DNA from 3 places in the Pseudomonas sp. SO81 genome. Region 2 is predicted to be linked to each of the others. Evidence: predicted binding sites of a transcription regulator. Region 2 holds the regulator's gene; each other region holds the start of a gene.

What was found. Region 2 encodes sigma-54, which starts transcription at its own class of promoters, with help from an activator protein. Its sites were predicted from a motif close to ANTGGCATNNANNTTGCTNT; they were not measured.
Region 1: the regulator sigma-54 is predicted to act here: its motif matches at 8,428-8,447, upstream of OH686_RS02900 (flagellar basal body rod protein FlgF).
Region 3: the regulator sigma-54 is predicted to act here: its motif matches at 3,644-3,663, upstream of OH686_RS16120 (pilin).

The regions. Positions count from the first base shown of each region.
Region 1 covers NZ_CP126126.1:614,625-625,203, forward strand. Annotated here, with positions in the region: gene OH686_RS02870 (flagellar hook-associated protein 3) at 1-1,656, opposite strand, end outside; gene flgK (flagellar hook-associated protein FlgK) at 1,671-3,734, opposite strand; gene flgJ (flagellar assembly peptidoglycan hydrolase FlgJ) at 3,745-4,902, opposite strand; gene OH686_RS02885 (flagellar basal body P-ring protein FlgI) at 4,914-6,014, opposite strand; gene flgH (flagellar basal body L-ring protein FlgH) at 6,028-6,741, opposite strand; gene flgG (flagellar basal-body rod protein FlgG) at 6,801-7,586, opposite strand; gene OH686_RS02900 (flagellar basal body rod protein FlgF) at 7,633-8,376, opposite strand; gene flgE (flagellar hook protein FlgE) at 8,573-9,883, opposite strand; gene flgD (flagellar hook assembly protein FlgD) at 9,928-10,579, opposite strand, start outside.
Region 2 covers NZ_CP126126.1:1,730,725-1,741,303, reverse strand. Annotated here, with positions in the region: gene tldD (metalloprotease TldD) at 1-232, shown strand, start outside; gene yjgA (ribosome biogenesis factor YjgA) at 282-803, opposite strand; gene pmbA (metalloprotease PmbA) at 893-2,239, shown strand; gene OH686_RS08415 (HPr family phosphocarrier protein) at 2,294-2,566, opposite strand; gene rapZ (RNase adapter RapZ) at 2,575-3,432, opposite strand; gene ptsN (PTS IIA-like nitrogen regulatory protein PtsN) at 3,447-3,911, opposite strand; gene hpf (ribosome hibernation-promoting factor, HPF/YfiA family) at 3,925-4,233, opposite strand; gene OH686_RS08395 (RNA polymerase factor sigma-54) at 4,391-5,893, opposite strand; gene lptB (LPS export ABC transporter ATP-binding protein) at 6,035-6,760, opposite strand; gene lptA (lipopolysaccharide transport periplasmic protein LptA) at 6,760-7,305, opposite strand; gene lptC (LPS export ABC transporter periplasmic protein LptC) at 7,292-7,861, opposite strand; gene OH686_RS08375 (KdsC family phosphatase) at 7,871-8,395, opposite strand; gene OH686_RS08370 (KpsF/GutQ family sugar-phosphate isomerase) at 8,396-9,370, opposite strand; gene OH686_RS08365 (ATP-binding cassette domain-containing protein) at 9,616-10,425, shown strand; gene mlaE (lipid asymmetry maintenance ABC transporter permease subunit MlaE) at 10,425-10,579, shown strand, end outside.
Region 3 covers NZ_CP126126.1:3,446,457-3,457,035, forward strand. Annotated here, with positions in the region: gene OH686_RS16105 (prepilin peptidase) at 1-7, opposite strand, end outside; gene OH686_RS16110 (type II secretion system F family protein) at 11-1,228, opposite strand; gene pilB (type IV-A pilus assembly ATPase PilB) at 1,235-2,935, opposite strand; gene OH686_RS16120 (pilin) at 3,112-3,591, opposite strand; gene tfpZ (TfpX/TfpZ family type IV pilin accessory protein) at 3,911-4,660, shown strand; gene nadC (carboxylating nicotinate-nucleotide diphosphorylase) at 4,849-5,697, opposite strand; gene OH686_RS16135 (DUF1631 domain-containing protein) at 6,008-8,359, shown strand; gene ampD (1,6-anhydro-N-acetylmuramyl-L-alanine amidase AmpD) at 8,452-9,015, shown strand; gene ampE (regulatory signaling modulator protein AmpE) at 9,012-9,830, shown strand; gene OH686_RS16150 (ROK family protein) at 9,838-10,579, opposite strand, start outside.

The DNA.
Region 1 (10,579 bases), 1.1 Mb from region 2:
GAGCCCGGCGATCTTCACATAGCTCTGCTGCGCGGCCTCGAGAATGACCGTCTGGAACGACAGCCGCGAAAGGGCCTCGGCATAGTCAAGCTCACGCAGGTCAGCCTGCACGGCCTTGTTCACCAGGGTCACGTCCTCGTTGTCTACCTCGGTCGAATCCACCAGGTTGAGACGCGCACCGATCTCGGTCTGCACTTCCAGTACCTGGCCGATCCCGTTATCCAGGTTCTTCAGCGCAATAGACACCTCGTCGCGAATCGCCAGATTGCCGACGGAGGTGGTGGGCGAGGACTCGAGGGCCTGACGCAACTGCGAGATGGTATTGAGGATGCTGCGTTGCTCCTGGAACTGCGGCTTGACGCCGAACTCATCACCAGCCGCCGCCGCACCACTCAGCGTGAAGTCGGCGCCGAACACGTTGAAGGTCGACGGGTAAGGACCAGGCGCGGAGCCACTGGCAATCGGCGTACTGCTCGGGCCAACCGGCTGCGCATAGACATCGAAGTCGGTAGCGTTGGTAAAACGCAGTACCACTCCCGACGTGGGGAACTGCGAGTTGAAGGTGGCCTGGTTGCTGACCGTGCCGCCGGCGACGACCGCGGTAGAGGCGTTGGTGGAGGAGCGAGTCACGGCGAACTCGGTCGGCGCGGCCTGCAGGGTGAAGCTGTGGGTGCCGATACCGGGAGTACCTGGCGTGCCGGTATCGGCAAGCAGGTTGTCCAGATCCAGCTCGTTGTCGCCGTCCTGCAGCACCACATCCAGCTGGAAGCGCATGCCACGAAAGTTGATGACGTTGCCACCGCTGGCCAGCGGGTCGATCTGTCCGCCACCGGGAACTTCCGAGGTTACGTCGGTACCGGCCCCATCATAGATGCGGAATTCGCTGCCACTGACGAATACCAGGGAATACGGCTCGCTGGCGCGGAAGTTATTGTTGAAGGCGTCGTTGTCCTGGACCAGTCCTGGCGACATGAATACGCGCTGCTCATCGCTCGGTACCGGCGGAATAGTGGTAGCTGGCAACGGCGGCACCTGGCCAGCCAAAGCTGGATTGTCGACACCGTTGTTGCGCAACAGTCGATCAGCGTTGGTCACGTCCTCGAACAGACGCTTGCCATTGTCGTTGATCGCCACCGTGGTGGAACTGGCCACCTGCAGGCTACGCTGCCCCTCGTCGCCGAAGTATGAATAAGTACCGTCGGGATTGCGGATGAACGGCTCGGTCTTGCCCAGGAACCCTGAGAACAGATATTCGCCGCGGGCATTGCGGCTGTTCATCAGGTTGAGCAGCTCGCCCTCGCGCTCGCTGAGCTCTTTGGCAATGGACTTGCGGTCCTCCGCCGACAGCGCACCGCCACCTGCCTGCACCGCCAGCTCGCGGATACGCTGCAGCACCGTAACCGTCGAGTTCAGCGTGGTCTCTTCCTGGGTCAGGCTGTTCTTCGCCGCCGTCAGATTGTCCTTGTACTGGGTCAGCAGCGCCTGCTGCTGCTCCAGCTGCAACAGGCGCACCGACGCCACCGGATCGTCCGCCGGAGTCAGGATGCGCTTGCCGCTGCTGATCTGCTCCTGGGTGCGGATCACATCGGAATAGTTGCGCCCAATGCCGTTCACACCGTTGTTGAAGGCCTGGATGGAGGAGATGCGCATGACCATGATGGCTATCCGGCTTAGAAGGTATTGATCAGGGTATCGAACAGACTGCGCGCGACTTGAATGATCTGCGCCGATGCCTGGTAGTACTGTTCGAACTGGATAAGCTTGGCCGCCTCTTCGTCGAGGTTCACCGCCGACACCGAGTCGCGGTTGTCGGTGGCCTGCTTGAGGATGGCCCCGGTTGCCTCGCCATCTACCCGCGCCTGGCTGGTCAGGGTACCGACCCGCTCCACCAGATCGCCGTAGGAGTCAGTAAAACTCGTGCCGGTGGTGCCGGGGAAGTTCGGGTCGATACCGATCGTCGCCTTGTTCTGCAGGTCCGCCAGTTTCAGGGCGTTGCGGTTATCCGACACACCATTGGTATTGAAGGCGATGGTGAAGTTGTCGCCCGTGCTCGGCCGGCCGCTGATGGTGAATTCGAAGGTGAAGTCGTTGGGCGGCGTACCGGCAGTAATCTGCTGGGTGTTGTTCTGCCCCGGCACAATGGTGTTGCTGCTCAGTACCGCGCCAGTGGTGTCCACCACGTCATAGTCGGTGCCCGAGGTGAAGACAATACGCAACGGCGGTGTGGTGCGCAGGCTGTTCTCCAGCGCGGCCTGGGCAACCGGATCGTAGATGTCGATCGTGGTGGTCAGACTGGGCTGGGTGATCACGCCGGTGCCGATGTTGCCCGGGCTGGTCTCGGCCTTGAGCGGCGAGGCGAAGGCCAGCTCCTGCGCATTCTTCAGGTCGGCGCGGATGTCGCTGCCGGCCGTACGGGTCGGCATCACGCGGAAGCGGTCGCCGGCTGCGAAGGTGCCGGAGGCCACATTCATCGAAAAGCCATCGAACACCAAAGGCGTACCGCTGGTGATGTCGTAGGGCGAAGGCGCTGCGACCAGCGGGGTATCCGGATCGCCGTCATCGTCATATAGCGCCGACACCGTCTGGCCATCGGAAACCCGGCGCACGGTGTACTCGGTGGCGCTGGTGAACTCGATCTCGTAGTCGCTGGTGGTCAGGGCCGTGGAGTCTTCGATCAGTACATTGAGGTTGGCCGTGGTATCGCTGTTGCCGACCCGGGCAATGCTGCGCTGACCGATCAGCAGCGGATCGTTGATGGCGCGGAACAGCGGCTCGCCGAAGTTGCCCTTGAGGTCCAGACCCTGGCCGAGCTGGCTGTTGACCTGATCGGCAATCGAAATGGCCAGGCGTCCCACGGCATTCAGCGACTCGTCCAGTACATCTTCGCGGTAGCGAATCAGCCCGCCCATCTCGCCGCCGGTGATCAGCGAGGTGATGCCCTGGCGCGAGTTGCCGCTGACGAACTGGATCTCCGCGCGCAGCGGGTCGGATTGCCCCGGTACTACCTCCAGGCGCGAGGCGGTGGCGCCGACTACCAGCGGCTGGCCGGAACCGATGAACAGGTTGTAGCTGCTGTCGTCCTGCGGCACCACGGTCACGCCAATGAACTCGGAGAGCTTGCGTACCGCTTCCTCGCGGGCATCCAGCAGGTCGTTGGGCGCCTGGCCGTTGGCTGCAGCCACGGCGATAGCGTTGTTGTAACCGGCGATGGAGGTGGCCAGCTGGTTGACCTGGTCGGTCACCGCCTCGAGCTGCTTGTTGATGAAGGCGTTCTGCTCGTAGAGACGGTCGTAGATGGTGTTGAAGCGCTTGGCCAGGCCCTCGGCCTCGGACAGCACCAGCTGTCGTGCCGGGATATTGGCGGGGTCTTCCGCCGCGGTCTGCAGCGAGGCGAACAGCTTCTGCAGGCCAGGGGTGACACCGGTGGTACTGCCGGCCAGCAGCGAGTCGAGCTGGTTGATCTGGTCCAGGTAGGCGGACACGTCGCTGTTCAGCGCCGTGCTGGTCCGCACCTGGGTAGTCAGGAATTCGTTGTAGATGCGCCGCACATCCACCAGGGTGGTGCCCGAACCTATGTAGCCGGCCCCGCTGAATTGCGGGATGCGCGTGGCCTGCACCGTGTCCTGCCGCGAGAAGCCGGGCGTGTTGACGTTGGTGATGTTGTGACCGGTGACTGCCAGCGACGTCTTGTTCGCCGACAGGCCCGACAGGCCAATGCTCAGTAGGTCAGCCATGATCTAGCTCTCAGGTCCTTGTGGTCGGGCTGTCGACGGCGGCTACAGCCTGATAGGTCTGCATCTGCCGGGCGATCTGCGCGATCTTGCGGGCGTACTGCGGGTCGGTGGCGTAACCGGCCTCCTGCAGCTCACGTACGAAGCGTTCCGGTTTGTCGGTCACGGCCAGGGCCTCCTGGTAGCGGCCATTGCCCTGTAGGAAACTCACATAGTCGTTGAAGCTCTGCTGGTAGGAGTCGTAGGCGCGGAACGACGCCGACTCCTTCACCGCCTCGCCGCCTTTGTATTCGGTGGTCAGCACCCGCGCCGAATCGCCTTCCCAGCCGCCGTGGGCCTTGATGCCAAACAGGTTGTGGCTGCTAGAGCCATCGGCCTGGCGAATGATCGACTTGCCCCAGCCGGTTTCCAGGGCGGCCTGGGCCACCAGGTAGCGGGCATCGACGCCGATCTTCTGCGCGGCCTCCTCGGCCATCGGCAGCATGGTCTCGATGAATTCGGCGGCCGAGGCGAAGGCCGACTTGCCCTTGGCCAGCGGCGGTTGGGCCACGCGGCGACCGCTGATGGCGTCGCTGTCGTCCAGGCTCAGCGGCTTGTCGCCCGCCACCGCCGTGGCATGCGCCGGTACCCAGTCGCTGCCGGCCAGCGGCTGCGCTTCACCAGCGGCCGGCACTATGCCGGCCAGCAGGCGATCGGTGAGCTTGCTCGGCAGGCTCAGGCGACGCTGGTTGAGCAGCTGCGAGTCGTCGCGGGAGGCAACGCCGCCCTCGCCCGCCGGCTTGAATGCGCCAGCGCGCGCCGTGGCATTCGGCGCCTCGACCTGGGCGAACGGGTTGACCCGCTTCGGCCCGCTCTTCATCTGGCTGAGCTGGCGTTCCAGCACCGAGGCCAGGCCGATGCCACCGTTGCTCGTCGACAGGGTCACGGCCAGCTGCTGGTCGTGCATGTCCTGGTAGGTCTTGCTCTCGTTGCTGTTCATGAAGTTGCCTTCGCCGAACACTTCGTTCGCCTTGCGCATGGACTTCATCATTTCGTTGAGGAACAGCGATTCGAATTCCTGGGCGACCTTCTTGATGTTGCTCTCGCTATCGCCGCCAACCTTGAACTGGTTGAGCCGGTTCAGGTCGGTGTAGGCGCCGCTGTCGAGGCCGGCTGCGATTCTGGAGTCCATGGTCGCCTCCGTCAGATCACGATCAGGTCGGCCTGCAAGGCGCCGGCTTGTTTCAGCGCCTCGAGGATGGCCATCAGGTCGGAAGGTGCGGCGCCCACCTGGTTAACCGCACGCACTATCTCGTCCAGGGTGGTGCCCGGGCCGAACTTGAACATCGGCTTGGCTTCCTGCTCGGCGTCCACCTGGGAGCGCGGCACCACGGCGGTCTGGCCACCGGCCAGGGCGTTGGGCTGGCTGACGATGGGGTCTTCGGTGATGGTCACGGTCAGGCTGCCGTGAGTCACGGCGGCCGGCTGCACCTTGACGTTCTGGCCGATGACGATGGTGCCGGTACGCGAATTGATGATGACCTTGGCCGCCGCCTGACCCGATTCGATCTCGATGTTCTCCAGCACCGCCAGGTAATCCACGCGCTGGTTCGGGTCCAGCGGCGCACTGACCCGCACCGAGCCGCCGTCGATGGCCTGGGCCACGCCCGGGCCGAGCAGGCCGTTGATCTGGTCGACGATGTTCTTCGCCGTGGTGAAGTCCGGGCGATTGAGGTTGAGGGTCAGGCTGTTGCCCTGGTCGAAACCGCTCGGCACCGGGCGCTCGACGGTGGCGCCAGCAGGAATGCGGCCGGCCGAGGGCACGTTGACGGTGATGCTTGAGCCGTCGCTGCCGGTGGCATCGAAGCCGCCGACCACCAGGTTGCCCTGGGCGATGGCGTAGACGTTGCCGTCGATACCCTTCATCGGCGTCATCAGCAGGCTGCCGCCGCGCAGGCTCTTCGAGTTGCCGATCGAGGAGATGGTCACGTCCAGGGTCTGGCCAGGCTTGGCGAAGGGCGGCAGCTCGGCGTGCACGGACACGGCGGCGACGTTCTTCAGCTGCACGTTGCCGCCACCGGTCGGCACCTTGATGCCGAACTGGGCCAGCATGTTGTTGAAAGTCTGCAGGGTGAACGGGGTCTGGGTGGTCTGGTCACCGGTCCCGTTGAGGCCCACCACCAGGCCATAGCCGATCAGCTGGTTGGTCCGCACGCCCTGGATGCTGGCCAGGTCCTTCAGGCGCTCAGCCTGCACGGCAGTGGCGGCGAGCAGCAGGCAGAGGGCGGAAAGCAGTCGTTTCATGATCGGTACCTGGTCAGAACGGGAACAACGGGTTCATGAAGAACCGGTCGAACCAGCCCGGCTGGCTGGCGTCGGCGAAGGCGCCGGTGCCGGAATAGGTGATGCGGGCATTGGCCACACGGGTCGAGGACACAGTGTTGTCGGTGGCGATGTCGTCGGCGCGGATCATGCCGGCGATGCGCACCAGCTCGTCGCCGGTGTTCAGGGTCAGCCACTTCTCGCCGCGCACGGCGAGGATGCCGTTGGGCAGCACTTCGGCCACGGTCACGGTGATCGAGCCGGACAGGCTGTTGCTCTGGTCGGCCTCGCTCTCGCCATCGGTATCACGGGTACCTTCGTAGCCCACGTCCAGGCTGAGGTTCTCGGCCTTGAGTGGATTGAGGCTGCTGCTCGGGTTGTCGATGGACACGCCGCCGCCGAACAGCGAGGTCAGGCCGAGGTTGGCGCTGCTGTCCTTGGACATGCTGGAGCCGGCCTTCTTGCTCGCCTGGGTGCGCTCGCTGAGGTTGATGGTGATGATGTCGCCGACCCGGTAGGCCTTGCGATCGTCATACAGGTTGGTTTCGAAGCCGGCCTGGTAGATCGAACCGTTGGTCTGCGCCGCCGGCAGCGGAGTGCGCGGCAGCACCGGCGCGTAGTAGGGATCGTCCGGCTTCGGCGGAGGCGTGACGCAGCCACTCAGGACCACGCAGCCCAGCAGGGGGAGAAGAATCATCAGCCGGTTCATAACCACTTACCTCACGGCGTTCGTGTTGCTAGCTGCCGGCGCCTAGGGCGCCCGCGGGATTAAAGGTTCTGCGTAATGAAGGAGAGCATCTGGTCCGAGGTGGAGATCACCTTGGAGTTCATCTCGTAGGCGCGCTGGGTGGTGATCATGTTGACCAGCTCTTCCACCACGCTGACGTTGGAGTTCTCCAGGGTGTTCTGCAGCACGGTGCCCAGGCCGGTCAGGCCCGGGGTGCCGACCTGCGGCGCGCCGCTGGAGGCAGTCTCCAGGAACAGGTTGTTGCCGATCGCCTGCAGGCCCGCCGGGTTGACGAAGTCGGCGGTCTGGATGTTGCCGATCACCTGGGCGGCCGGGTTGCCGGGAGTAGTCACCGACACGGTGCCGTCTTCGCCGACGGTGAAGGTCTGCACCTCGGCCGGCAGGACGATGGCCGGCTCCAGGGGGAAGCCCTGGGAGGTGACGATCTGGCCGTCAGAGTCCAGGTGGAAGCTGCCGTCACGGGTATAGCCGACGGTGCCGTCCGGCATCAGGATCTGGAAGAAACCACGGCCGTTGACTGCCATGTCCAGCGGCTGCTCGGTGGTCTGCAGGCTGCCGGCGGTGAAGATCTTCTGGGTGCCGGCGATGCGCACACCGGTACCCAGCTGCAGGCCGGTGGGCAGCTCGCTGTCCTGGCTGGACTGACCGCCGGGCTGGCGACGGATCTGGTACAGCAGATCCTCGAACTCGGCGCGATCGCGCTTGAAGCCGGTGGTCGAGACGTTGGCCAGGTTGTTGGAAATGGTGGTCAGGTTCATGTCCTGGGCGGACAGACCGGTTTTCGCAACCCAGAGTGCAGGAAGCATATTCTTTCTCCTCGAGCGCCAGTTTCATGGCGCTTCGCGTTGGTGATTAGCTGAGTTGCATGACCCGTGCCATGGCCGCCGCATCGTCTTCGGCGGTACGCATCATCTTCACGTGCAGTTCGAACTGGCGGGACAGCGAGAGGATCGCGGTCATCTCCTCGACGGCGTTGACGTTGCTCGACTCGAGGAAGCCGGAGGTCACGCGCACGTTGGCGTCGGCGGCGATCGGCTCGGTGGCGCCTTTGACGCGGACCAGGCCGTCGGTGCCCTTCTCCATGGTCTTGGGATCCGGATTGACCAGCTTGATGCGGTCCACCTCGGCCATCACGTTCGGCGCCTCGCCGAGGGCACGGATGCTGATGGTGCCGTCCTGGCCGATCTCGACCTTCTGCTCCGGCGGCACGGCGATCGGCCCGCCATTGCCGAGTACCGGCAAACCGTTGCCGGTGCGCAGCTGGCCGAAGGCGTCGATCTGCAGGCTGGCGGTACGCACGTATGCCTCGCTGCCATCGGCCGCCTGCACGGCGATCCAGCCCTGGCCGTCGATGGCCACGTCCATGTCGCGGCCGGTCTCCTGCAACGAGCCGGGGGTGAAGTCGGTGGCCGGACGCTCGGTCATCGCGTAGACACGAGCCGGGTAGCTGTCGCCGAACACCGGCATCGAGCGGGCCTGCTCGTAGTCGCGCTGGAAGCCGCTGGTGGAAATGTTCGCCAGGTTGTTGGCGTGGGCACGCTGGGCCAGGGTGTTCTGGCTGGCGCCCGTCATGGAGATGTACAGCATCTTGTCCATGGTTTGCTCCGCAGGTCGGCAATTGCCGCTCGCAACTCAGTTACCTGCTGTAAAGCAAACCGCGTGCCAGGACTTATAAATACATCTATCTACATGATTAACAAGGATTTATTAAAATAAAAGACTCCTCAGGGAGCCTTGCTTGCGAGTCATCCGGCGGGGCCTTGCCGCAGGCGGCAAGGCCCCTCCTCCCCTATCAACGCAGGTTGATGATGGTCTGGGTGATGGCGCTCTCGGTCTCGATGGTCTTGGCGTTGGCCTGGTAGTTGCGCTGGGCGACGATCAGGTTCACCAGTTGGTCAGACAGCTCGACGTTGGAGTCCTCCAGCGCGCCAGCCTGCAGGGCGCCCAGAGTGCCGGAGCGCGGCGTGCCCACCACCGGCTCGCCGGACTGGAAGGACTGCACCCAGGCGGTCTTGCCGACCGGGGTCAGGCCCTGCACGTTGGCGAAGTTGGCCAGCACCACCTGGCCCTGGATCAGCGACTGCCCGTTGGTGTAGCGAGCGAAGATCACACCGGTGTCGTCGATCTCCAGGCCAGCCAGCTCGCCGGTGGTGTAGCCATCCTGGCTGACAGCGGTAACGGCGAAGGCGCTGGAGAACTGGGTGGCATCGCGAATATCGATGGTCACCCCGGCCGCGGCAGCGGAGGCACCGTTGGAGCTCCACACTGGTGGCACGGAGTTGTCCGGGGCTGCAGGTGTCCAGTTGGTCATGGTGATCAGACCGGTAGCCGGATCCACAGTCAGGTCCGGGGAACTCAAGCTGGCGAGGTCGAGCTGGCCAGCGGTAGTGAAGCCCAGGTTCGCGGTATAGGGCGTTGTCAGGGTCGGATCGTTGGGATTGCGCCCGTCGATCAGTACGTTCATGGTCCAGGTGTTGGCCGCCGTCTTGACGAAATACTGGGTCATGACGTGGGCGTTGCCCTGGGTGTCATAGATGTTGGTCGAAGTCGACGAGTTGTAGGTCTGCGGGTTCGTCGGGTCGAACGGCACTACGGTCGGCACCGTGTTGGTCGAGTTCAGGTTGAAGGTCTGCTCCAGGTTCTCGGTGGCCCGCGGCGACTGGGCGGCGGTCTGGATCTGGATATCGTCGACGATGCCGTTCTGCAGGTTGCCGGCCGCATCCACCGCATAACCCTGCAGGCGGTAGCCGAAGTTGTTGACCACATAGCCGTCACGGTCGGTACCGAAGTAGCCGGCCCGGGTGTAGCTGATCTCGCCATTGTTGCTGGTGACGAAGAAGCCGTTGCCGTTGATGGCCAGGTCCAGGGCGTTCTGGGTGTAGTTGATGTTGCCCTGGTTGAACAGCTGCGACACGTCGCCCAGCAGCACGCCACTGCCCTGAGGGTTGGAGCCGGTACCGAGCACCGAGGCGGCGTAGACGTCGGCGAACTCGGCACGTGACTGCTTGAAGCCTGCGGTGCCGGCGTTGGCGATGTTGTTGCCGGTGACGTTGAGGTCGCTGGTGGCTGCCCGCAGACCGCTGAGACCGATGTTGAAAGCCATGGATATGCTCCTTTGCCGTTACTGCCGGCGCTTACAGCCTGGGGTTATTGACCGATTATCTGGACCTGGGACAGGGGCACTGCGCCGATGCCTGCCAGGTTGAGTTTCATTTCGCCGCCGTTCTGGCCGAGGGCGACGCTGTCGACGTTCGCCGGCAGCAATGTGTAGAGGCCCTTGGTGCCGTCGGCGTAGGTAGCCTGCGCCTCGAACTTGTAGGTGCCGGGCGGCATGAGATTGCCGCTGGAGTCCTTGCCGTCCCACATGAAGCTGACATTGCCGGCGGCCTGCTGGCCGAGGTTGACCCGGTTCACCACCTTGCCGGCGTTGTCGTAGATGTTGACGTAGACGTTGCTGCTGGTGACCGGCAACACCAGGCTGCCCTTGAAGGTCTCGCTGGTGTCGACCACGGCCTTCTCGGACGGCACAATCACCTTGCGCCCGACCAGCGACGAGGCCTGCAGGGCCTGGGACGACTGGTAGCCGGACAGCAGCGACTCCATGCGGGTGTTGAGCTGCTCGATGCCCTCGACCTGGCTGAACTGCGCGAGCTGGGCGATGAACTCGCCGTTCTCCTGCGGCTCCAGCGGGTTCTGGTTGTTCAACTGAGCCACCAGCAGTTCGAGGAATTCATTCTTACCGAGCTCCTTGCTCTGGCCGGTTTCCTGCTTGATCTGGTACTGGTCCAGTACGGAACTG
Region 2 (10,579 bases):
CACCAGCGAGGCCTACCTGATCGAGGACGGCAGGATCACTGCCCCGGTCAAGGGCGCGACACTGATCGGCAATGGTCCGGAGGCGATGAGCAAGGTGTCCATGGTCGGCAACGACCTGGCCCTGGACAGCGGTGTGGGGACCTGCGGCAAGGACGGCCAGTCGGTGCCGGTGGGCGTCGGCCAGCCGACCCTGAAGATCGACGCGATCACCGTGGGGGGCACCGGCGCCTGAGGCGGGCGAGGGGCCTGGCCCGGAGGCAATCCGGGGCGCAGGTAAAGAGTTAACGCAGGCCGCGCTGGACCTCGTCCAGGTCGCGGATGTACTTGAAGATTTTGCGCGCGGCGGCTGGCGGTTTGTTTCGCGCCGCCTCGTGCTGGGCATGGCGGATCAGGCTGCGCAGGTGCTGGCGGTCGGCCTCCGGGTAGTCGACGACGAAGCTCTCCAGGGTGGTGTCGTCACCTGCGACCAGGCGATCGCGCCAGCGCTCGAGGGCGTGGAAGCGTTCGTTGTACTCGCGGGTGGAGCTGTCGACCTGGTCGATCAGGGCGAGGATGCCCTCGATGTCCTGGTCGCGCATGAGCTTGCCGATGAACTGGACGTGGCGCTTCTTGGCGGCATTGGCCGTGTGTTTCGGCGCCTCGGCCAGGGCCTTGCGCAGGCCATCGGTGATCGGCAGCTTGGCGATCAGGTCGGGCTTGAGGGTGGTCAGGCGAGCGCCGAGATCCTGCAGGGCGTGCAGCTCGCGCTTGATCTGGGTCTTGCTCTTCTCGCCGGAGAAGTCTTCGTCGTATGAATCAGCCATGGGGGCGGTCCGGATGGAAACGCCGCCATGATAACCAGTCAGGGAGGGCCTGTCCGCAGCGGACCGGCCGCCCGTCGTTGGAGTGCAACATGAGTTCAGCACAAGCAGTGGGCCCGCAGGCCCTGCCGGATCTGCAGGCGCAGGTCGAGCAGATCATCGCCGAGGCGCGCCGCCAGGGCGCCAGCGCCTGTGAGGTGGCGGTGTCGATGGAGCAGGGTCTGTCCACCACGGTGCGCCAGGGCGAGGTGGAGACGGTCGAGTTCAACCGCGACCAGGGCTTCGGCATCACCCTGTATGTCGGTCAGCGCAAGGGCTCGGCCAGCACCTCCGCCAGTGGCGAGGCGGCGATTCGCGAGACGGTGGCCGCGGCCCTGGCCATCGCCAAGCATGCCTCCGAGGACGATTGCGCCGGCCTCGCCGACGCCGCGCTGATGGCCCGCGAGCTGCCCGAGCTGGACCTCTACCATCCCTGGGCCATCGCGCCTGAACAGGCGGTGGAGCTGGCCCTGGCCTGCGAGGCGGCGGCGTTCGCCACCGACAAGCGCATCAGCAACGCCGACGGCACCAGCCTCAGTACTCACCAGGGCTGCCGGGTCTATGGCAACAGCCATGGCTTTATCGGCGGCTACGCCAGCACCCGCCACAGCCTGAGCTGCGTGATGATCGCCGAAGGCGACGGGCAGATGCAGCGCGACTACTGGTACGACGTCAATCGCCAGGGCGAGCTGCTGGCCGACCCGGCGAAGATCGGCCGCCTGGCCGCCGAGCGCAGCGTGGCGCGGCTCGGTGCGCGTCCCGTGCCGACCTGCGAGGTGCCGGTGCTGTTCGCGCCGGAGCTGGCCACCGGGCTGTTCGGCCACTTCCTCGCCGCCGTTTCCGGCGGCAACCTCTATCGCCACTCCTCGTTCCTCGAAGGCGCGCTGGGCCAGCGCCTGTTCCCCGAGTGGCTGAGCCTCGACGAGCGCCCGCACATTCCGCGCGCCATGGGCAGCGCCACCTTCGACGGCGACGGCCTGGCCACCTATGCCAAGCCCTTCGTCGCCGGTGGCGAGCTGGTGTCCTACATCCTCGGCACCTACTCCGGGCGCAAGCTGGGCATGCCGAGCACGGCCAACTCCGGCGGCGTGCACAACCTGTTCGTCAGCCATGGCAACGAGGATCAGCAGGCGCTGCTCAAGCGCATGGGACGCGGTCTGCTGGTCACCGAACTGATGGGGCAGGGCCTCAACCTGGTCACCGGCGACTACTCGCGCGGCGCCGCCGGTTTCTGGGTGGAGAACGGCGAGATCCAGTTCCCGGTGCAGGAAGTCACCATCGCCGGCAATCTGCGTGACATGTTCAGCCAGATAGTCGCGGTGGGTAGCGACCTGGAGCTGCGTGGCAACATCCGCACCGGCTCGGTGCTGATCGAGCGGATGACCGTCGCCGGCAGCTGAGCCCGCGCGGCTACGAAAAAGGGGCCCGAGGGCCCCTTTTTCATGCGTCGGCGTTTACTCGCCTTCGTCGAACTTGTTGTTGATCAGCTCGACCAGCGCGTCCAGCGCCTCGTCTTCACGCTCGCCTTCGCTGAACAGGTGCAGGTTGGTGCCCTTGCCGGCGGCCAGCATCATCACCGCCATGATGCTCTTGCCGTCCACCTGGCTCTCCGCCGAGCGGCCGACGCGGACCTGGCAGGGGAAGCCACTGGCCACGCCGACGAACTTGGCGGCGGCGCGGGCGTGTAGGCCGAGCTTGTTGATGATGGTGATTTCGCGGGTGGGCATTGCAATCCTTAGCCGAGGTCGCGGTGGCGGACCTGGACGTTCTTCAGTACGGGTTTCAGGGCTTCGCCCAGGCGGTTGGCCAGGTACACCGAGCGATGGTGGCCACCGGTGCAGCCGATGGCGATGGTCACGTAGGAGCGGTTGCTGGCGGCGAAGCGCGGCAGCCACTTGTGCAGGTAGGCCTGGATGTCCTGGTACATCTCCTCCACGTCCGGCTGCGCCGCCAGATACTCGGCTACCGGGGCCTCCAGGCCGGACATGTCGCGCAGGTCCGGCTTCCAGTAGGGGTTGGGCAGGCAGCGCACGTCGAATACCAGGTCGGCATCCACCGGCATGCCGCGCTTGAAACCGAACGATTCGACCAGGAAGGCGGTGCCCGGCTCCGGCTTGTTCAGCAGGCGCAGCTTGAGGGTGTCGCGCAACTGGTAGAGGTTCAGGTGGGTGGTGTCGATCTTCAGGTCGGCCAGGTCGATGATCGGTGCCAGCAGTTGCGCCTCGTCACGAATGGCCTCGGCCAGGGCGCGATCCTCGTTGGTCAGCGGGTGACGCCGCCGGGTCTCGGAGAAGCGCTTGAGCAGGGTGTCCTCGTCGGCATCGAGATACAGCACGTCGCACTGGATATGACGGCTGCGTACTTCGTCGAGCAGTTCGGGGAAGCGCTTGAGCTGGCTGGGCAGGTTGCGTGCGTCCACCGACACGGCGACCTGCGGGTGCAGCAGCTCGGTCTGCAGCAGGGCACGCTCGGCCAGATCCGGCAGCAGGCCGGCGGGCAGGTTGTCGATGCAGTAGAAGCCGTTGTCTTCCAGTACGTCGAGGGCGGTGCTCTTGCCCGAGCCGGAACGTCCGCTGACGATGATCAGACGCATGCCGCCTCCCGTGCTCAGTGGCCGCTCTGAACGTCGACCACGACCTGGTACAGGCTCTCGTTGCTCTGCGCCTGGCGCAGGCGCTCGCGCACCTCACTACGGTCGAGCATGCTGGCGATCTGGCGCAGCAGCTCCAGGTGCTCGTCGGTGGCCGCTTCCGGCACCAGCAGGACGAACAGCAGGTCTACCGGTGCACCGTCGATGGCGTCGAAGTCCACCACCGAGTCCAGGTGCAGCACGGCGCTGATCGGTGCGCTGCAGCCGGACAGGCGGCAGTGGGGAATGGCGATGCCATTACCGAAGCCGGTGGAGCCGAGCTTCTCGCGAGCGATCAGGTTTTCGAAGATGTCCTGGGCGTCCAGATCGGGGAGATCGCGGGCGACCAGGTTGGCAATCTGTTCGAGTACACGTTTCTTGCTGCCTCCCGGCACGTTCACCAGGGAACGTGCGGGAGTCAGGATGGTTTCGAGTCGGATCATCTGGGAGGGGCTGTCAGCGAGCCGTGGCGCCTTGCAGGCGACCCAGCTGCTTTTCCTTGTGCTTGATCAGTTGTCGGTCGAGTTTGTCGGTCAGCAGGTCGATGGCCGCATACATGTCTTCGTGTTCGGCGTTGGCGACGATTTCGCCGCCGGCAATGTGCAGGGTCGCTTCGATCTTCTGCTTCAGCTTCTCGACCTCCATGATGACCTGCACATTGGTGATCTTGTCGAAATGGCGTTCCAGCCGGCTCAACTTCTCGCCGACATAGTCACGCAGAGCGTCGGTCACATCCAGTTGATGTCCACTGATGTTGACTTGCATACCGCTTCTCCTTGTTGCCTGGTGTAAGAGACAGACTAGCTTGCCTGCCGCCGTAACACGTTGGCTGAAAGGGCTGGTGCACTGCGGGCCATGGTCCCCCCATGCAGGGTATCTGGCGCTCGGTACGGTGGTGCAGAAGCCTTCCGCTCAGGGCCGCTTACATCAGTCGCTTGCGTTCGCTGGATGGCGCTATGCCGAGCGATTCACGGTACTTGGCGACAGTGCGGCGGGCTACCTGAATGCCCTGTGCTTCCAGTAAACCAGCGATCTTGCTGTCGCTCAACGGCTTTTTCGCGTTTTCCGCGGCCACCAGTTTCTTGATGATGGCGCGGATCGCGGTGGACGAGCATTCACCGCCCTCGGAGGTGCTGACGTGGCTGGAGAAGAAGTACTTCAGCTCGTAGATGCCACGCGGGGTGTGCATGAATTTCTGCGTGGTGACACGCGAAATGGTCGACTCGTGCATGCCTACCGCCTCGGCGATATCGTGCAGGACCAGGGGCTTCATGGCCTCGTCGCCGTATTCGAGGAAGCCGCGCTGGTGCTCGACGATCTGCGTGGCCACCTTCATCAGCGTCTCGTTGCGGCTCTGCAGGCTCTTGATGAACCAGCGCGCCTCCTGCAGCTGATTGCGCATGAAGGTGTTATCGGCGCTGGAGTCGGCGCGTTTGACGAAGCCGGCGTATTGCGGGTTGACCCGCAGGCGCGGTACCGCTTCCTGGTTGAGTTCCACCAGCCAGCGTTCGTTGTGCTTGCGCACGATCACGTCCGGCACCACGTATTCCGGTTCGCTGGCCTCGATCTGCGAGCCCGGGCGCGGGTTGAGACTCTGGATCAGTTCGATGACCTGGCGCAGCTCGTCCTCTTTCAGCTTCATGCGGCGCATCAGCTGGCTGTAGTCGCGGCTGCCGAGCACGTCGAGGTGATCGCCGGCCAGGCGCTGTGCCTCGGCCAGCCAGGGCGTGCTGGCCGGCAGTTGGCGCAGCTGCAGGAGCAGGCACTCGCGCAGGTCGCGGGCGCCGATGCCGGCGGGCTCGAAATGCTGGATGCGGTGCAGGACGGCTTCGACCTCGTCGGCCTCGATCTCCAGTTCCGGATCGAAGGACTCGACGATCTCGTCGATGGATTCTTCCAGGTAGCCCTGGTTGTTGATGCAGTCGATGATGGTGACGCCGATCAGCTTGTCGGTATCGGACATCGGCACCAGGTTGAGCTGCCACAGCAGGTGGCTCTGCAGGCTTTCGCCGGCGGAGGTGCGGGTGGTGAAGTCCCACTCGTCGTCATCGTTGCTCGGCAGGCTGCTGGCGCTGGTTTGGTAGACGTCTTCCCAGGCGGTGTCGACCGGCAGCTCGCTGGGAATGCGGTCGTGCCATTCGCCGTCTTCGGCGCTCTCGTTGTTGTTTACCGCGACGGTACTGTCCTGGAAGCTCGAGCTGTCCTGCTGGGCAGGGCTGTTCTGCTCGGCGTTGTCGGCCATCGGGTCGGAGTTGTCGAAGTCTTCGCCTTCCTCCTGACGTTCCAACATGGGGTTGGATTCCAGGGCCTCCTGGATTTCCTGCTGCAGGTCCAGGGTGGAGAGCTGGAGGAGACGGATGGCCTGTTGCAGCTGCGGAGTCATCGTCAGCTGCTGGCCCATCTTGAGGACTAGCGACGGTTTCATGGTGTGGGGCTGGGTACCTTGTTCACTTGCCGGCGCGTGGCGCCATCCACTGCAAGGCGGCGAACCGCCCTAGGAAGCAAATTATATGCCTGACCTTGAATGATTCTAGCCCTTTGCGCAAGCCCCGCACGGGGCTCGGGCTCAGAGGCGGAACTCGTGGCCCAGGTAGACTTCCTTGACCAGCTGGTTGGCCAGAATGGTCTCGGCATCGCCCTCGGCGATCAGCTGGCCGTCGTTGACGATATAGGCGGTCTCGCAGATATCCAGGGTCTCGCGCACGTTGTGATCGGTGATCAGCACGCCGATGCCCTTGGCCTTGAGGTGATGGATGATCTGCTTGATATCGCCGACCGAGATCGGGTCCACACCGGCGAAGGGTTCGTCGAGCAGGATGAACTTCGGCTCGGTGGCCAGGGCGCGGGCGATCTCCACGCGGCGACGCTCGCCGCCGGACAGGCTCATGCCGAGACTGTCGCGGATGTGGTTGATGTGGAATTCCTGCAGCAGGGCTTCCAGCGCCTCCTGGCGGCCGGCGCGGTCGAGGTCCTTGCGGGTCTCGAGGATGGCCATGATGTTGTCGGTCACCGACAGCTTGCGGAAGATCGAGGCTTCCTGCGGCAGGTAGCCGATGCCGGAGCGGGCGCGACCATGCATGGGCTGGTGGCTGATGTCCTGGCTGTCGATCAGCACGCGGCCCTGATCGGCCTGGACCAGGCCGACGATCATGTAGAAGCAGGTGGTCTTGCCGGCGCCGTTGGGGCCGAGCAGGCCGACGATCTGGCCGCTGTCGATGGACAGGCTGACGTCGCGGACCACCTGGCGGCCCTTGTAGCTCTTGGCCAGGTGCTGGGCTTTGAGAGTCGCCATTACTGCGCCTGCTCCGGCTGGCCGTTCTTCTTGCGCGGCTGCAGGATCATGTCGATGCGCGGGCGCGGCGTGGAGACATCGCTGCCCGTGGCGCGGCCGGCGTTGACGATCTGGCGCTGGGTGTCGTAGACGATCTTCTCGCCTTCGAAGGTGTTGCCCTGCTGGATCACCTTGGCCTGGTCGATCAGTACGATGCGCTCGTTGCTCGCGTAGTACTGGATAGTCAGGCCATAGGCCTTGACGATGTCCTTGTCGACCGATGGCTTCTGCTCGTAGTAGGCCGGTTTGCCCACCGAGGTGAAGACTTCGATCTCGCCGTTGGCATCCTGAGTGATGGTCACGGTGTCGCCGGTGATCTTCATGGTGCCCTGGGTGATCACCACGCCGCCGCGATACACGGCTACACCTTGCTTGTCATCCAGTTCTGCGCTGTCTGCCTGGACCCGGATCGGTTGTTCGCGGTCGCTGGGCAGGGCCCAGGCGCTGGCGCTTCCGAGCGCGGCGCTCAGGCTGAGCAGTAGGGGGAAGGTTTTAACGAACCTCATGCTGGCCTCTTACGTTGGACAGCAAGTTGATCTTGCCGTCGTTCATGTACGCTTTCATTCCCTGTGCCGTGGTCACCCCATTGGCGGCCTCGATTCTAACGGCTTGCTGGGTCTGCGCATATTCCTCGTCGGGGAATACGGTGACCCGGCTGCTGGTGATCACGGTCGGGCGGTTCTTGGCATCGGTGCGGGCGATGCGCACGTTGTCGATCAGCTCGACCTGCTTGCCCTCCGGCGCCACCTCGCCCTTGTCGCTGCGCACGTGCCACGGGAACTGGGTGCCGCGGTAGAGTTGCAGGTCCGGCTTGTCCAGCAGGGTGATGTCGCTGGCCTTGATGTGTTCCAGCTTGGCGGCGGTCATCTCGTACTGCAGCTTGCCGTCTTCCTGGAACTGCTGGGTGCTGGCGCCGACCACGTAGAAGTCGATGGCGTTGTCGGCCTCGGCGGCCGCCCGGCGCTCCATGAAGCTCTCGGGGCGGACGTTCCAGTAGCCGAGTGCGCCGATCAGGGCGACTGCCAGCAGGCCGATCACGTAGTTGCGCAGTTTGCCGTTCATGGACAGATCCTAGAGATAGGCGGCCTGGACGGCTTCAAGTGTGCCCTGGCCGCGCATGATCAGTTCGCAGAACTCGCGCGCCGCCCCTTCGCCACCGCGGGCGCTGGTCACGCCATGGGCGTGCTGGCGGACGAAGCCGTCGGCGCTGGCCACGGCCATGCCCAGGCCGACGCGGCGGATCACCGGCAGGTCGGGCAGGTCGTCGCCCAGGTAGGCGACCTGTTCGTAGGTCAGGCCCAGCTCGCCGAGCAGTTCATCTAGCACCACCAGCTTGTCCTCGCGGCCCTGGTACAGATGCTGGATGCCCAGGTTCTGCGCGCGGCGCTCGACCACCGGGGTCTTGCGTCCGCTGATGATGGCGGTGCGTACCCCGGAGTTGATCAGCATCTTGATGCCGTGGCCGTCCAGGGTGTTGAAGGTCTTGAACTCGCTGCCGTCGACGAGGAAGTACAGCTTGCCGTCGGTGAGCACGCCGTCGACGTCGAAGATGGCGAGCTTGATGGCCTTGGTGCGTTGCAGCAGGTCGGCGGTCATTTACAGTACTCCGGCGCGCAGCAGGTCGTGCATGTTGAGAGCGCCAACCGGCTTGTCCTCGTCATCCACTACTACCAGTGCGTTGATCTTGTGGTCTTCCATGATTTTCAGGGCCTCGGCGGCGAGCATCTCGGCGCGGGCGGTCTTGCCGTGAACGGTCATCACCTGGTCGATGCTCGCCTCGCGCACATCGACGCCCTTGTCCAGGGTGCGGCGCAGGTCGCCGTCGGTGAAGATCCCGGCCAGCTTGCCATCAGCCTCGACGATCACGGTCATGCCCAGACCCTTGCGGGTCATTTCCAGCAACGCCTCGCGCAGCGAGGTGCCGCGCTGTACCAGCGGCAGGCGCTCGCCGGCATGCATCACGTTCTCGACCTTGAGCAGCAGGCGGCGGCCGAGGGCGCCGCCCGGGTGGGAGAAGGCGAAATCTTCGGCGGTGAAGCCGCGGGCTTCCAGCAGGGCGATGGCCAGGGCGTCGCCGATCACCAGGGAGACGGTGGTGGAGGAGGTCGGCGCCAGGTTCAGCGGGCAGGCTTCCTGGGCCACGCGGGCGTCCAGATTGACTTCGGCGGCCTTGGCCAGCGCGGATTCGGGGTTGCCAGTCATGCTGATCAGCTGAATGCCCAGGCGTTTGATCAGCGGCAGCAGGGTGACGATCTCGGCGGTGGAGCCGGAGTTGGACAGGGCCAGGACCACGTCGTCCTTGGTGATCATGCCCATGTCGCCATGGCTGGCCTCGGCCGGGTGCACGAAGAAGGCCGGGGTGCCGGTGCTGGCCAGGGTGGCCGCGATCTTGTTGCCGATATGGCCGGACTTGCCCATGCCGACCACGACCACGCGCCCGCTGCAGTTCAGGATCATCTCGCAAGCGCGCACGAAATCGGCGTCGATGCGGCTCAGCAGGCTTTCCACGGCCTCGGCTTCGAGGCGGATGGTGCGCTGTGCGGACTGGATCAGGTCGCTGGTCTGGCTCATGAGATCTTCGCGGTGCTCGGCATAAAAGGCAGGGAGTATACCGACAAAGGCGGTCGGCCTCACCTGGCACTCGGCACGCTCGGTGCATCTTGTGACCAATTGTTGTGAAAAAGTTGCAGCGGCTTGGGCTGCAATAGCCGCCAATGCTATATTCCGCGCCCTGTTCGGCCTGACCGCGGCGCGAGGTGTCCCTGCCGTGGGAACTTGCGTCTGTCCATGGAAGGGCCGCATCACAAGGAGTTTGGATGAGCGCCGAGAATGCCTATGCCGTCGAGTTGAAGGGTCTGACCTTCAAGCGTGGCGCGCGCAACATCTTCGATAATGTCGATATCCGCATCCCGCGTGGCAAGGTCACAGGGATCATGGGGCCGTCCGGCTGCGGCAAGACCACCCTGCTGCGCCTGATCGCCGCCCAGCTCAAGCCGGCCAGTGGCGAAGTCTGGGTCAATGGACAGAACCTGCCGACCCTGTCGCGCAGCGACCTGTTCGACATGCGCAAGCAGTTTGGTGTCCTGTTCCAGAGTGGTGCGCTGTTCACCGACCTGGACGTGTTCGAGAACGTCGCCTTCCCGCTGCGCGTGCATACCCAGCTGTCCGACGAGATGATCCGCGACATCGTGCTGATGAAGCTGCAGGCCGTTGGCCTGCGTGGTGCCGTCGAGCTGATGCCGGACGAGCTGTCGGGTGGCATGAAGCGCCGTGTGGCGCTGGCCCGGGCCATCGCCCTGGATCCGCAGATTCTCATGTACGACGAGCCGTTCGTCGGCCAGGATCCGATCGCCATGGGCGTGCTGGTGCGCCTGATCCGTCTGCTCAACGACGCCCTCGGCATCACCAGCATCGTGGTGTCCCACGACCTGGCCGAGACCGCCAGTATCGCCGACTACATCTATGTGGTGGGCGACGGCCAGGTGCTGGGGCAGGGCACGCCGGCCGAACTGATGAATTCCGATAACCCGCGCATCCAGCAGTTCATGAAGGGCATTCCGGACGGTCCGGTGCCTTTCCACTATCCGGCGCCGGATTATCTCGATGATTTGCTGGGAGCGCGCTGATGCGTAGGAAGTCCCCTCTCGAACGCATCGCCCTACTGGGGCGCGCCGGCATCGACGTGGTCGAGGCCATGGGCCGTTCGACCCTGTTCCTGCTCAGCTCGCTGTTCGGCCGCAGCGGCCTGCGCAATGGCGGCCAGCTGCTGATTCGCCAGCT
Region 3 (10,579 bases), 1.7 Mb from region 2:
CTGCCATCTCTTATACAACTTGGCCGAGTTGGAATATGGGGAGGTACATCGCAATGATAAGGCCGCCGACGAGTACGCCCAGTACGGCCATGATCATTGGCTCCATGAGGGCGGTGAGGTTGTCCACCATGTTGTCCACTTCTGCTTCATAGAAGCTGGCTACCTTGTCCAGCATATCGTCGAGAGCACCAGACTCCTCACCGATAGCTGTCATCTGCAATGCCATGCTGGGGAATACCCCGGTGGTGCGCATGGAGAAGTTGAGCTGCATGCCCGTGGATACGTCCTGTTTAATTTTATTCACGGCATCTCGGAATATTACGTTGCCAGTAGCGCCAGCCACCGAGTCAAGTGCTTCCACTAGCGGAACGCCTGCTGCGAACGTGGTTGAAAGAGTGCGCGCGTAACGGGCGACCGAAGATTTATAAATGATGTCACCCACGATCGGCACCTTTAGCACCATCTTGTCCAGCCTGTTGCGGAAGTTCTCCGAGCGCCTGTGGATCTCGCGGAAGCCGAACGATGCGCCAATCATTCCTATCAATACAATGAACCACCACTCCTGCAGGACATTGGAAAGTCCAATAACCATCTGGGTAAAGGCAGGAAGCTCCGCACCAAAGTTCTTGAAGACGTCTTCGAACTGCGGCACCACTTTGATTAGCAGGATCGCCGACACGATGACCGCTACTACGAGCACGGCAATGGGGTAAGTCATTGCCTTTTTGATCTTGGCCTTCAGGGCCTCGGTCTTTTCTTTATAGGTCGCTACCCTGTCGAGCAACGTTTCAAGCGCACCTGCTTGTTCGCCGGCATCAACCAAGTTGCAATAAAGATCGTCGAAATAGAGGGGCTTCTTTCTTAACGAAGATGCAAAGCTGTTACCGGCTGCTACTTCCTGCTTAAGCTCGTCAACCAGCTTGCGCATGTTGGGGTTATCAAAGCCTTCGCCGATGATGTCGAAGGAGCTGAGCAAGGGGACGCCCGCCTTCATCATGGTCGCCATCTGTCGAGTGAACAGGGCGATGTCCATGGGCTTGATCTTCTTGCCTGCGCTAAAGATCGAAGTGGTTTTCTTGCGTACCTTGATCGGGTTAATACCCTGCTTGCGCAGTTGAGCTTTGACTAGAGCGGGGGTCTGCCCGCCCATTTCACCTTTAATCTTGGCGCCTTTTTTATCTGTGCCTTCCCAGCTGAAGGTGCTGGTTTTGAGAGCTTTTTCCGCCATGGTGGATTAGTCCTTGGTCACGCGGTTGATTTCCTCAAGGCTGGTAACGCCTTGCATGGCCTTGAGCAGGCCGGACGTGCGCAGATCATTGAAGCCGTCCCGGCGAGTCTGCTCGGCGATTTCAATGGAGTTGCCTTCCTCCATGATAATGCGTTGCAGTGCGGGGGTGTTTTTAACCACTTCATAAATACCGACCCGGCCCTTGTAACCACCTTTGCAATTTTCGCATCCCACGGGGCCGTAGATCTTGAAGGTGCCGATCTTGTCTTCTGGGAAGCCCTCTTTCAATAGGACTTCTTTAGGAACATCCACTGGTTTCTTGCAAGTGCTGCAGAGTTTGCGTGCCAGGCGCTGGGCAATAATCAGGTTGACCGAAGTGGCGATGTTGAACGCCGGGACTCCCATATTGCGCAGGCGGGTCAGGGTTTCGGCTGCACTGTTGGTGTGCAGGGTAGACATGACCATGTGACCGGTCTGGGCGGCCTTGATGGCGATCTCGGCTGTTTCCAGGTCGCGAATTTCGCCGACCATGATGATGTCCGGATCCTGGCGCAGGAAGGCGCGCAGGGCTTGGGAGAAGTCCATGCCCTGCTTGGGATTGACGTTGACCTGGTTGATGCCTTCGAGGTTGATCTCTACCGGGTCTTCGGCGGTGGAGATATTCACATCGGTGGTATTGAGAATATTCAGGCCGGTGTACAGGGACACCGTCTTGCCGGAGCCGGTAGGGCCGGTTACCAGAATCATGCCCTGGGGTTGCTTCAGGGCATTCATGTACAGCTCTTTCTGATTGTCCTCGTAACCCAGGGCGTCGATTCCCATCTGCGCGCTGGTGGGGTCGAGGATACGCATCACGATCTTCTCGCCCCACAGCGTGGGGAGGGTGTTGACGCGGAAGTCGATGGCCTTGGTCTTGGAAATTTTCATCTTGATCCGGCCGTCCTGGGGCTTGCGGCGCTCGGAGATATCCAGGCTGGCCATGACTTTCAGGCGCGCGGAGATGCGTGGGGCCAGCTGTATCGGCGGTCTGGCGGCTTCGTGAAGAATGCCGTCGGTGCGAAAGCGCACGCGATAGACGCGCTCGTAAGGTTCGAAATGGAGATCTGAAGAGCCGCCCTTGATGGCGTCCAGGAGCATCTTGTTGACGAAGCGCACGACCGGAGCATCGTCGGCGTCACCGCCGCCGGCATCCTGCTTGTCGTCGTCCACGCTCTCGATATCGACGTTGTCGAGGTCCACGTCGCCCAAGTCAGCCAGGCCGCTTGCGGCGTTGTCGAAGAATTTCTCGATGGCGTCGCCGAGCTTGTCGTCCTCGACCAGCAGGGCCTCGGTGCTGAGTCCGGTGCTGAACTGCACATCGGTGACAGCCTGGTGGTTGGAAGGGTCGGAGGTGGCGATGAACAGCTTGTTGCCACGCTTGTAGAGTGGCAGCACGCGATGCTGACGTGCGAGCTTTTCCGTGACCGTGTCGCGCGGCATCGACTCCTTGTCGATGCTGCTCAGGTCGAGCATGGCGATGCCGAATTGATCGCTGATCAGCTCGGCCAGTACCCGGCTCTTGACCAGCTTGTTCTGGGCCAGGTAGGTGACGAGGGGGAGTTTGTTGCGTTGTGCCTGAAGCTGAGCCTGCTGAGCCGAGGTTTCGTCCAGAAGGTTGGTCATGACCAGTTGCTTGGCGAGACCGGTCAGAGAGGGGAGTTCGTTCATGGGCTAGAACCAGGCTATCAATTCAATGAAGTGTTATAGCTGACCAGATAATCAGCGACTAGCTGTGAAGCATGAGTCAAGCGACAGAGCCTTGGCGGTTTTTTAGTTTTACTAGGGCACATAGTAAAAGAGACCGCCAAGGCGGTCTCTTTTGTTTTCAGCTGGTGAGCTCGAGATTACGGAGCGGCAGCGGCGCGGCAGTTGGCAGGCAGGAACTTGGCGTTGATGGTGGTCGCAGCGGTGGTGCAGTCCCAGACGATAGTGCCGGTGGAGTTTTCGTCACTCAGGGCGGCGCCACCGATAGTTGGGACGTAGGCCAGATCGTCACCGCCGGCCAGCTGTGGAATATTGCCCATGGTAACAGTGATGGTGCCGTCGTCGCCGATGACAATTTCGCTGATCTTATCGGGAGTGGTCAGGTTGTCTTGGTCGTTAGCGATTTCCTCAGCGTAGGCTTGAATGCCAGCCAGGCCGCGGTCGGCGAACATATCGGCAACGCCTACTTTCAGGGCGCTGGCGGCGACCGCACCTTCGGAAACTTTGGCGCGGACGGTGTAGTCCTGGTAGGCCGGCAGGGCGATGGCGGCCAGGATGCCGATGATGGCGACCACGATCATCAGTTCGATCAGGGTGAAGCCTTTCTGCATTGCTTTCATTAGAGATATCTCCGAGTTGTAAGTGGCAACGAGACGTTGCGCTGAATCTGGTAAAGCAGGGTCCATGCCAACTTTTCCTGATGCTTGTTTTCAGGGTCTGGCAGGGTTCTGAAGCGAAGTCTGGGGGGAGTGGTCTTGCGCAATGGGCGATAACTGACAAAAAGTGTCATCGCTGCTCGGGGTCGGGGGGCTGTTCCAGTGTGTGGCTTGATGCGCTGCTCACTTCCGCTATCAAGGGTTTTTGGTCCGCCGCCAGTGGCTTAAACCTTCGATACGGGGGTAGTAACATCCGGCATCCCCATACTCTGGTGTAGTCACGATGCTCGGAATCCTTCTTCGCTCTGCTCGTTTCAAGGCGTTCTATTTCCACCTCGGTGGTTCGGCGGTAGTTGCGCTGGCGATGTTGTTGCTGGTGTTCTCAGTCTGGTATCCCTCTCCCTTGCATGAGGCGGTGGGCGTTACCAATGTCTTTCTGATGCTGCTGGCCGTCGATGTCGTGATCGGGCCTCTGCTGACCCTGTTGGTATTCAAGGTGGGCAAGAAGACCCTGGTATTCGATATGGCAGTGATTCTCCTGCTGCAGCTTTCGGCACTTGCCTATGGTGTGTGGACCGTGGCGGAGGGGCGCCCGGCCTGGCTGGTGTTCAATGTCGATCGATTCGATGTGGTGCGGGCACTGGATATCGACACTCGCAAACTCGGCGATGCCTTGCCTGAATATCGTAGTGCCCCGTGGTCGGGGCCGCGTTGGGTAGGCGCGGATAATCCGGAGGATCCCAAGCAGCGTCAGGCGCTGATGTTGGAGGCGGCCGTGGGAGGAAGTGATATTGCCCAGCGCCCCGAGTTATATCGCCCACTTGCCAAGATGGCGTTCTCGATCAAGGCGAAAGCTTCGCCGTTGGAAAAGCTGTCGTTATTCAATGAGCCTGCTCGCGTAAGTGTCGAGCTGGAGCGCTGGAATGAGGCGGACGCATGGTTGCCTCTGATGGCTGGAGCGAACTCCATGGTCGTGCTGGTGCGCAAGGAGACGGCTGAAGTCGTTGCCATTGTGGATCTGCGACCTTGGTGAGTGCCGCAGGGCACCCTTTGCGTCTCTCAAGGCCGGGGCGCCAGTCGGGGGCATGGTGCTATAGGGGCTGCGCCAGCGCGTGATGCCGGTGAAAGAGCCGCTTCCTCTCCTAGGTTTGATTGCTGTCTTCGGCGCCCTGATATAAGAAAGCCCGCCATTTGGCGGGCTTTCCATTGGTAATGCGCTTTTTACAGGCTCAGTCGCATCGACAGGTCGATGGCCTTGATGTCCTTGGTCAGGCTGCCGATGGAAATGTAATCCACGCCGGTCTCGGCAATGTTGTGCAGGGTGCTTTCATTTATACCGCCGGAAGCCTCCAGCTTGGCTCGCCCGGCCGTGATGCCGACAGCGCTGCGCATATCGTCCAGGCTCAGCTCGTCGAGCATGACGATATCGGCTCCTGCCTCCAGCGCCTGGCGCAGTTCCTCCAGGCTTTCCACCTCGACTTCCACCGGTTTTCCCGGGGCGATGCCGTGGGCGGCGGCGACTGCCTGGGCAATGCCACCGCAAGCGGCGATATGGTTTTCCTTAATAAGGAAGGCGTCATACAGGCCGATGCGGTGGTTATAGCAACCGCCTTGAGTGACCGCGTATTTCTGCGCCAGGCGCAGGCCTGGCAGGGTCTTGCGGGTATCCAGCAGCTTTACCTGAGTGCCCTGGACCAGATCGGCGAAATGGCGGCATCGAGTCGCAACGGCGGACAGGGTTTGCAGGAAGTTCAGGGCGCTGCGCTCGCCACTGAGCAGGGCGCGGGCCGGGCCTTCCAGGTGAAGCAGAGTTTGGTTGGCTTCCACCTTGTCGCCATCGGCGACCTGCCAGTGTACGGCGACGCGCGGGTCGAGCTGGCGGAAGACGGCATTGACCCAAGCAGTGCCGCAGAGGACAGCGGGCTCGCGGGTAATCACGGTGGCCCGCGCCAGACGCTCGGCCGGAATCAGCTGGGCCGTGATATCACCGCTGCCGATATCCTCGCGCAGTGCGGTGCGCACGTTGGCTTCGATTTCGGCGCCGAGCTCGGCGAGAGTCAGGTTGGGCATGTCGCTCTCCGTATTCAGATGGCGCGATTATAGGGATAGCCGACGTTTGGCGCAGTGTTGCCGGGTGAATACCGTGGCTTTCTGCTAGACCGATAGCGTGTTGGTCGAGCGATAGTGACCGTTCGTAACCTCGAACTCCGCGGTCTGTGATCTGGGTCATGTCTGTGACAGGGGGTATTTGGTCATGCTTCGCATCCCCCTATACTCGGGTTGGCATTTAAGTTTGACGCCATGCCTTTGACGTTACGGATGACGCCCAGCTGATCGTATGCAGGCAGGTTCTGATCAAGCAGCCTGCGGGAGACTCGCAATGAAGACCGACGCGAAAGTGGTGCACCTGAACAAGGTCGCCCCCGAGCAATCGCCAACTTCGCCGGCAGGAAGGCTTCCCGTGGCCCTTATTCAGGTACGCGACAAGGCAGCTCAGCAGCTGAAACAGGCCATGCAGGCACTGTTCGACAATGCGGACGACACCCTCTTCGAGATGGCCGACCGTGCGACCAGCAACGCCGAGCAGAATTCTTTCTTCGAAGCGATGCGTGACCTGCGCCTGAAGCGCAAGAGCATCGAGCGCGGCTTCCTGCAGAAGGTCTTCGAGAGCTTCGCCACTCTGAATCAGTACGAGATTGGCAAGGCGCCAGTGCTCGACAGCGTTTCTTCCGATGCCCTCAGCCTGGTGCACAACGACACCCTGGAAGAGAACGTGGCGCTAGATGCCATGGTCTCCCGCGTCATGCATCGTGATGGCATCGCTCTGGGCCATCTGACTACCCGCCTCAACGCGGTGATCAGCAAGAAACTCGATGACAAGTCCAACCCCCTGGGGCCGCGCATGCTCTGCGAGCAGTTTCTGGGCTCCTGTGAAGGCTTGGGGGTGGAGATTCGCGTCAAGCTGATCATCCTCAAGCTGTTCGAAAAATATGTGCTGGGTGATCTCGATCAGCTGTTCGCCGATGCCAACCAGCAACTGGTCGAGGCCGGTGTACTGCCTGAGCTGAAATCCGCTCCACCAGCCCGCCGTCAGCCGGGACGTCCGGCACAAGCCGGTGGCCGCGCACAGCGCGACGACTCCGCAGAGGCGCAGGGCGCCGCCGCGGCCGGTGGTTATGGTGATGAGGGCGTGCAGGAAGTTTTCGGTGCGTTGCAGGAGCTGTTGTCCCAGGTTCGCGGTACCAGCGTCTTGCCGCGGCGGAATATTCCTGCCGATGCGGTGCCGATTTCCAGCAACGACCTGATGCGCCTGCTCTCGCACATGCAGCAGCATTTCCCGGTCGGTGGCCCGCAGGTCAGCGATGACTACGACTTGCGCAATCAGCTGGAAGGCCTGCTGTCCCGCGCCAGCGCCAAGAGTGGCAAGGCGCGCATCGTCGGTGAAGTCGACGAGGATGTGATCAATCTGGTCGCCATGTTGTTCGAGTTCATCCTCGACGACCGCACCCTGCCGGACTCGCTCAAGGCGCTGATCGGTCGCCTGCAGATCCCAATGCTCAAGGTCGCGGTGCTGGACAAGACCTTCTTCAGTCGTGGCAGCCACCCGGCCCGCCGTCTGCTCAACGAGATCGCTACCGCGGCCTTGGGCTGGAGTGCTCAGGGCGACGAGCAGCGCGATGCCCTGTACCAGCGCATCGAGCAGGTAGTGCAGCGCCTACTCAACGATTTCACCGACGATCCAGCGATCTTCTCCGACGTGCTGGCCGAGTTCCTCGCCTTCACCGGCGACGAGAAGCGCCGCAGCGAGTTGCTGGAGCAGCGCACCCGCGATGCCGAGGAGGGTCGCGCCAAGGCCGAGCTGGCTCGCCAGCAGGTGGAGCAGGCCCTGAATTCCCGTCTGCTCGGCAAGACCCTGCCGGAAGTGGTGGTGCGCCTGTTGCAAGAAGGCTGGAGCAAGGTGCTGCAGCTGACCTGCCTGAAGCACGGCGCCGAGTCCGCCGAGTGGGAAGCGGCGCTGACGGTGATGGACGATCTGGTGTGGAGCGTCGAGCCCCACGAGTCCCCGGAAGATCGCCTGCGCCTGCTGGAACTGGTGCCGAGCCTGCTTAAGTCGCTGCGCGATGGTCTGTCCAGTGCCGCCATCGACCCGTTCATCACCAGCGAATTCTTCAGCAAGCTTGAGGCCGTGCATGTGCAGGCCTTCCAGCGCTTCAAGCGCGAAACCGCCGAGCCACAGGCCGTTCCGGCTCCGGTCCCGGTCGAGGCCGAGGAGGGCGTCGAGGCGTCTGCCGAGGTCGTGGTCGAGCTGGGCGCCGGCCCGCTGCTGGAGCTGCCGCCGCTGGAGCCTGAGGTCGATGCTCCGGCCATGGTCGAGGTGGTCGAGGAGATCGTTCTGCTGGCGCCGGGCGAGAGCCGTTCGCAGGAGCCCGAGGCCAGCCTGCCGGACGATGACGAGGCGCTGGAGAAGGTGGACAGCCTGCGCGTCGGCAGCTGGGTGGAAATCCAGGAGGACGAGGAGCACAAGCTGCGTGGCAAGCTGGCAGCGATCATCAAGCCCACCGGCAAGTTCATCTTCGTCAACCGTACCGGTATGAAGGTGATGGAGAAGACCCGCATGGGCCTGGCCGTGGAGTTCCGCCGCGGCGCCATCCGCCTGCTCGACGACGCGCTGCTGTTCGATCGCGCCCTGGAGTCGGTAATCGGCAACCTGCGCAAGCTCAAGGGCGCCTGAGCGCTACCTGCTAGATGAAACGCCCGGCTCTGTGCCGGGCGTTTTCGTTGGTGCAGTCTGCTAGAGTGGCGCCAGTCTTCAAGGAGCCTGCAATGCGGCTGGACCCTGCCAGCGGTTGGTGTGACGGAGCCCGTCACTGCCCCTCGCCGAACTTCAACGAGCGCCCGCTGGGAGAGGTCTCCTTGCTGGTGATCCACAACATCAGCCTGCCGCCGGGCCAGTTCGGTACCGGCAAGGTGCAGCAGTTCTTCCAGAACCGCCTGCCGGTCGACGAGCATCCCTACTTCGCCGGTATCGCCCAGCTCACTGTTTCCGCCCACTTCCTGATCGAGCGTGATGGTGCCGTTACCCAGTTCGTCTCCTGTGGACAGCGGGCCTGGCATGCCGGCGTGTCGCGTTTCGAGGAGCGGGAGAACTGCAACGATTTTTCCATTGGCATCGAACTGGAGGGCACCGACGAGCTGCCCTTCAGCGATGCCCAGTATCAGGCTCTGGCGGCCCTGACGAGGGAGTTGCTGCGTGCCTATCCTGAGTTGAGCGTCGAGCGCATCCGTGGCCATAGCGATATCGCGCCGGGGCGCAAGACCGACCCGGGGCCCTTTTTCGACTGGGCACGCCTGCGCGCGGCTCTGCAGACCGAGGAGAGCGGTAGATGAATTTTCTGGTGCTTCTGCTGGCGCTCTGGGTGGAGAAATTCTCCTCCGGGCGCCGTCGTATCCAGCAGGATGGCCCCTGGTTGCAATGGCTGGCGCGTAGCGAGGGGCCGTCGCCGTGGCAAACCCTGCTGTTGGCGGTGTTGCTGCCGGTAGTGCTGCTCGGCCTGTTACTGCTGGCGCTCGAGCCGCTGGCCTATGGCTGGCTGACGCTGCCGGTGCACTTGCTGGTGCTGGTCTACAGCCTCGGCCGTGGCGATGTGCTGGCGGCGCTGGGGCCGTTCCGCGATGCCTGGCGCCGTGGTGACGATCAGGCCGCCCTGCATGTGGCAGAGCGCGATCTGGGCGTGGCCGCCGATGGCGAGGCCGAGTTGCTCGAGCGGGTGCAGGACTATGAGCTGTGGCAAGCCTATCAGGGCTTCTTCGCGGTGATCTTCTGGTATGCCTTGCTCGGTCCGCTGCCGGCCCTGGCCTATCGGCTGCTGGCGCTGAGCGCCGAACATGCCAGCCCAGGTGTCGCCGAACGGGCGGCGCAGTTGCGTCATGCCATGGACTGGTTGCCGGTTCGGGTGCTGGCCGCCAGTTTCGCCCTGGTGGGCAACTTTGCCGCGGTCAGTCGCGCCGTGTTGCACGATCTGCTGGCTTGGGAGCTACCGGCCGCGCGGCTGGTGGCCAACGCCGGCCGCGCCGCCAGCGAGCTGGCCGAGCCGCAAACGGGAGAGCAGGGCGCCAGCAGCCTGGACGAGCTGTGGCAGCTGCTGATTCGCGCCGCGGTGCTGTGGTACGCCGCCTTCGCCGTGTGGATCCTGCTGCTGTAGGCAGGCTCTATTCCGGCCAGAGCCAGGCGGCGCCGCGCACGCCACTGGAGTCGCCGTGGCGGGCCTGCACCAGGCGCGTGTTGACCCGGTCCGAGAACACGTGCCGCACCAGCAGACGCGGCACCTCCCGGTACAGCGCCGGCATGTTCGACAGCCCGCCGCCCAGCACGATCACCTCCGGATCGATGACGTTGATCACCGATGCCAGCGCTCGCGCCAACTGCTCGCAGTAGCGTTGCAGCGCCGCGACGGCGGGTGCCTCGCCACGCTGTGCCGCCTCGGCCAGTTGGGTTGCGTTCAGTCCCAGGTCGCTGCGGGCGGCCCAGCCGGGGCCGCTGAGGAAGGTCTCGATGCAGTCGTCCAGGCCGCAGTAGCAGCGCCTTGCCGGGCCATCGTCCGCACTGCGCCAGGGCAGGGCGTTATGTCCCCACTCCCCGGCAATGGCATTCGGACCGCTCAGCAGGCGGCCGTGGATGACGATGCCGCCGCCCACGCCAGTGCCGAGGATGACCCCGAACACACTGGCCGCACCGGCCCCGGCGCCGTCGGTGGCTTCCGACAGGGTGAAGCAGTCGGCATCGTTGGCCAGGCGGACCGGGCGCTGCAGCAGGTGCTCCAGGTCGCCCTGCAGGTCCTCACCGATCAGGCAGGTGGAGTTGGCGTTCTTGATGCGGCCGTGGTCCGGCGAGCGGGTACCGGGAATGCCGACACCGATGCTGCCGCGACCTCCCAGTTGCCGCTCGGCTTCC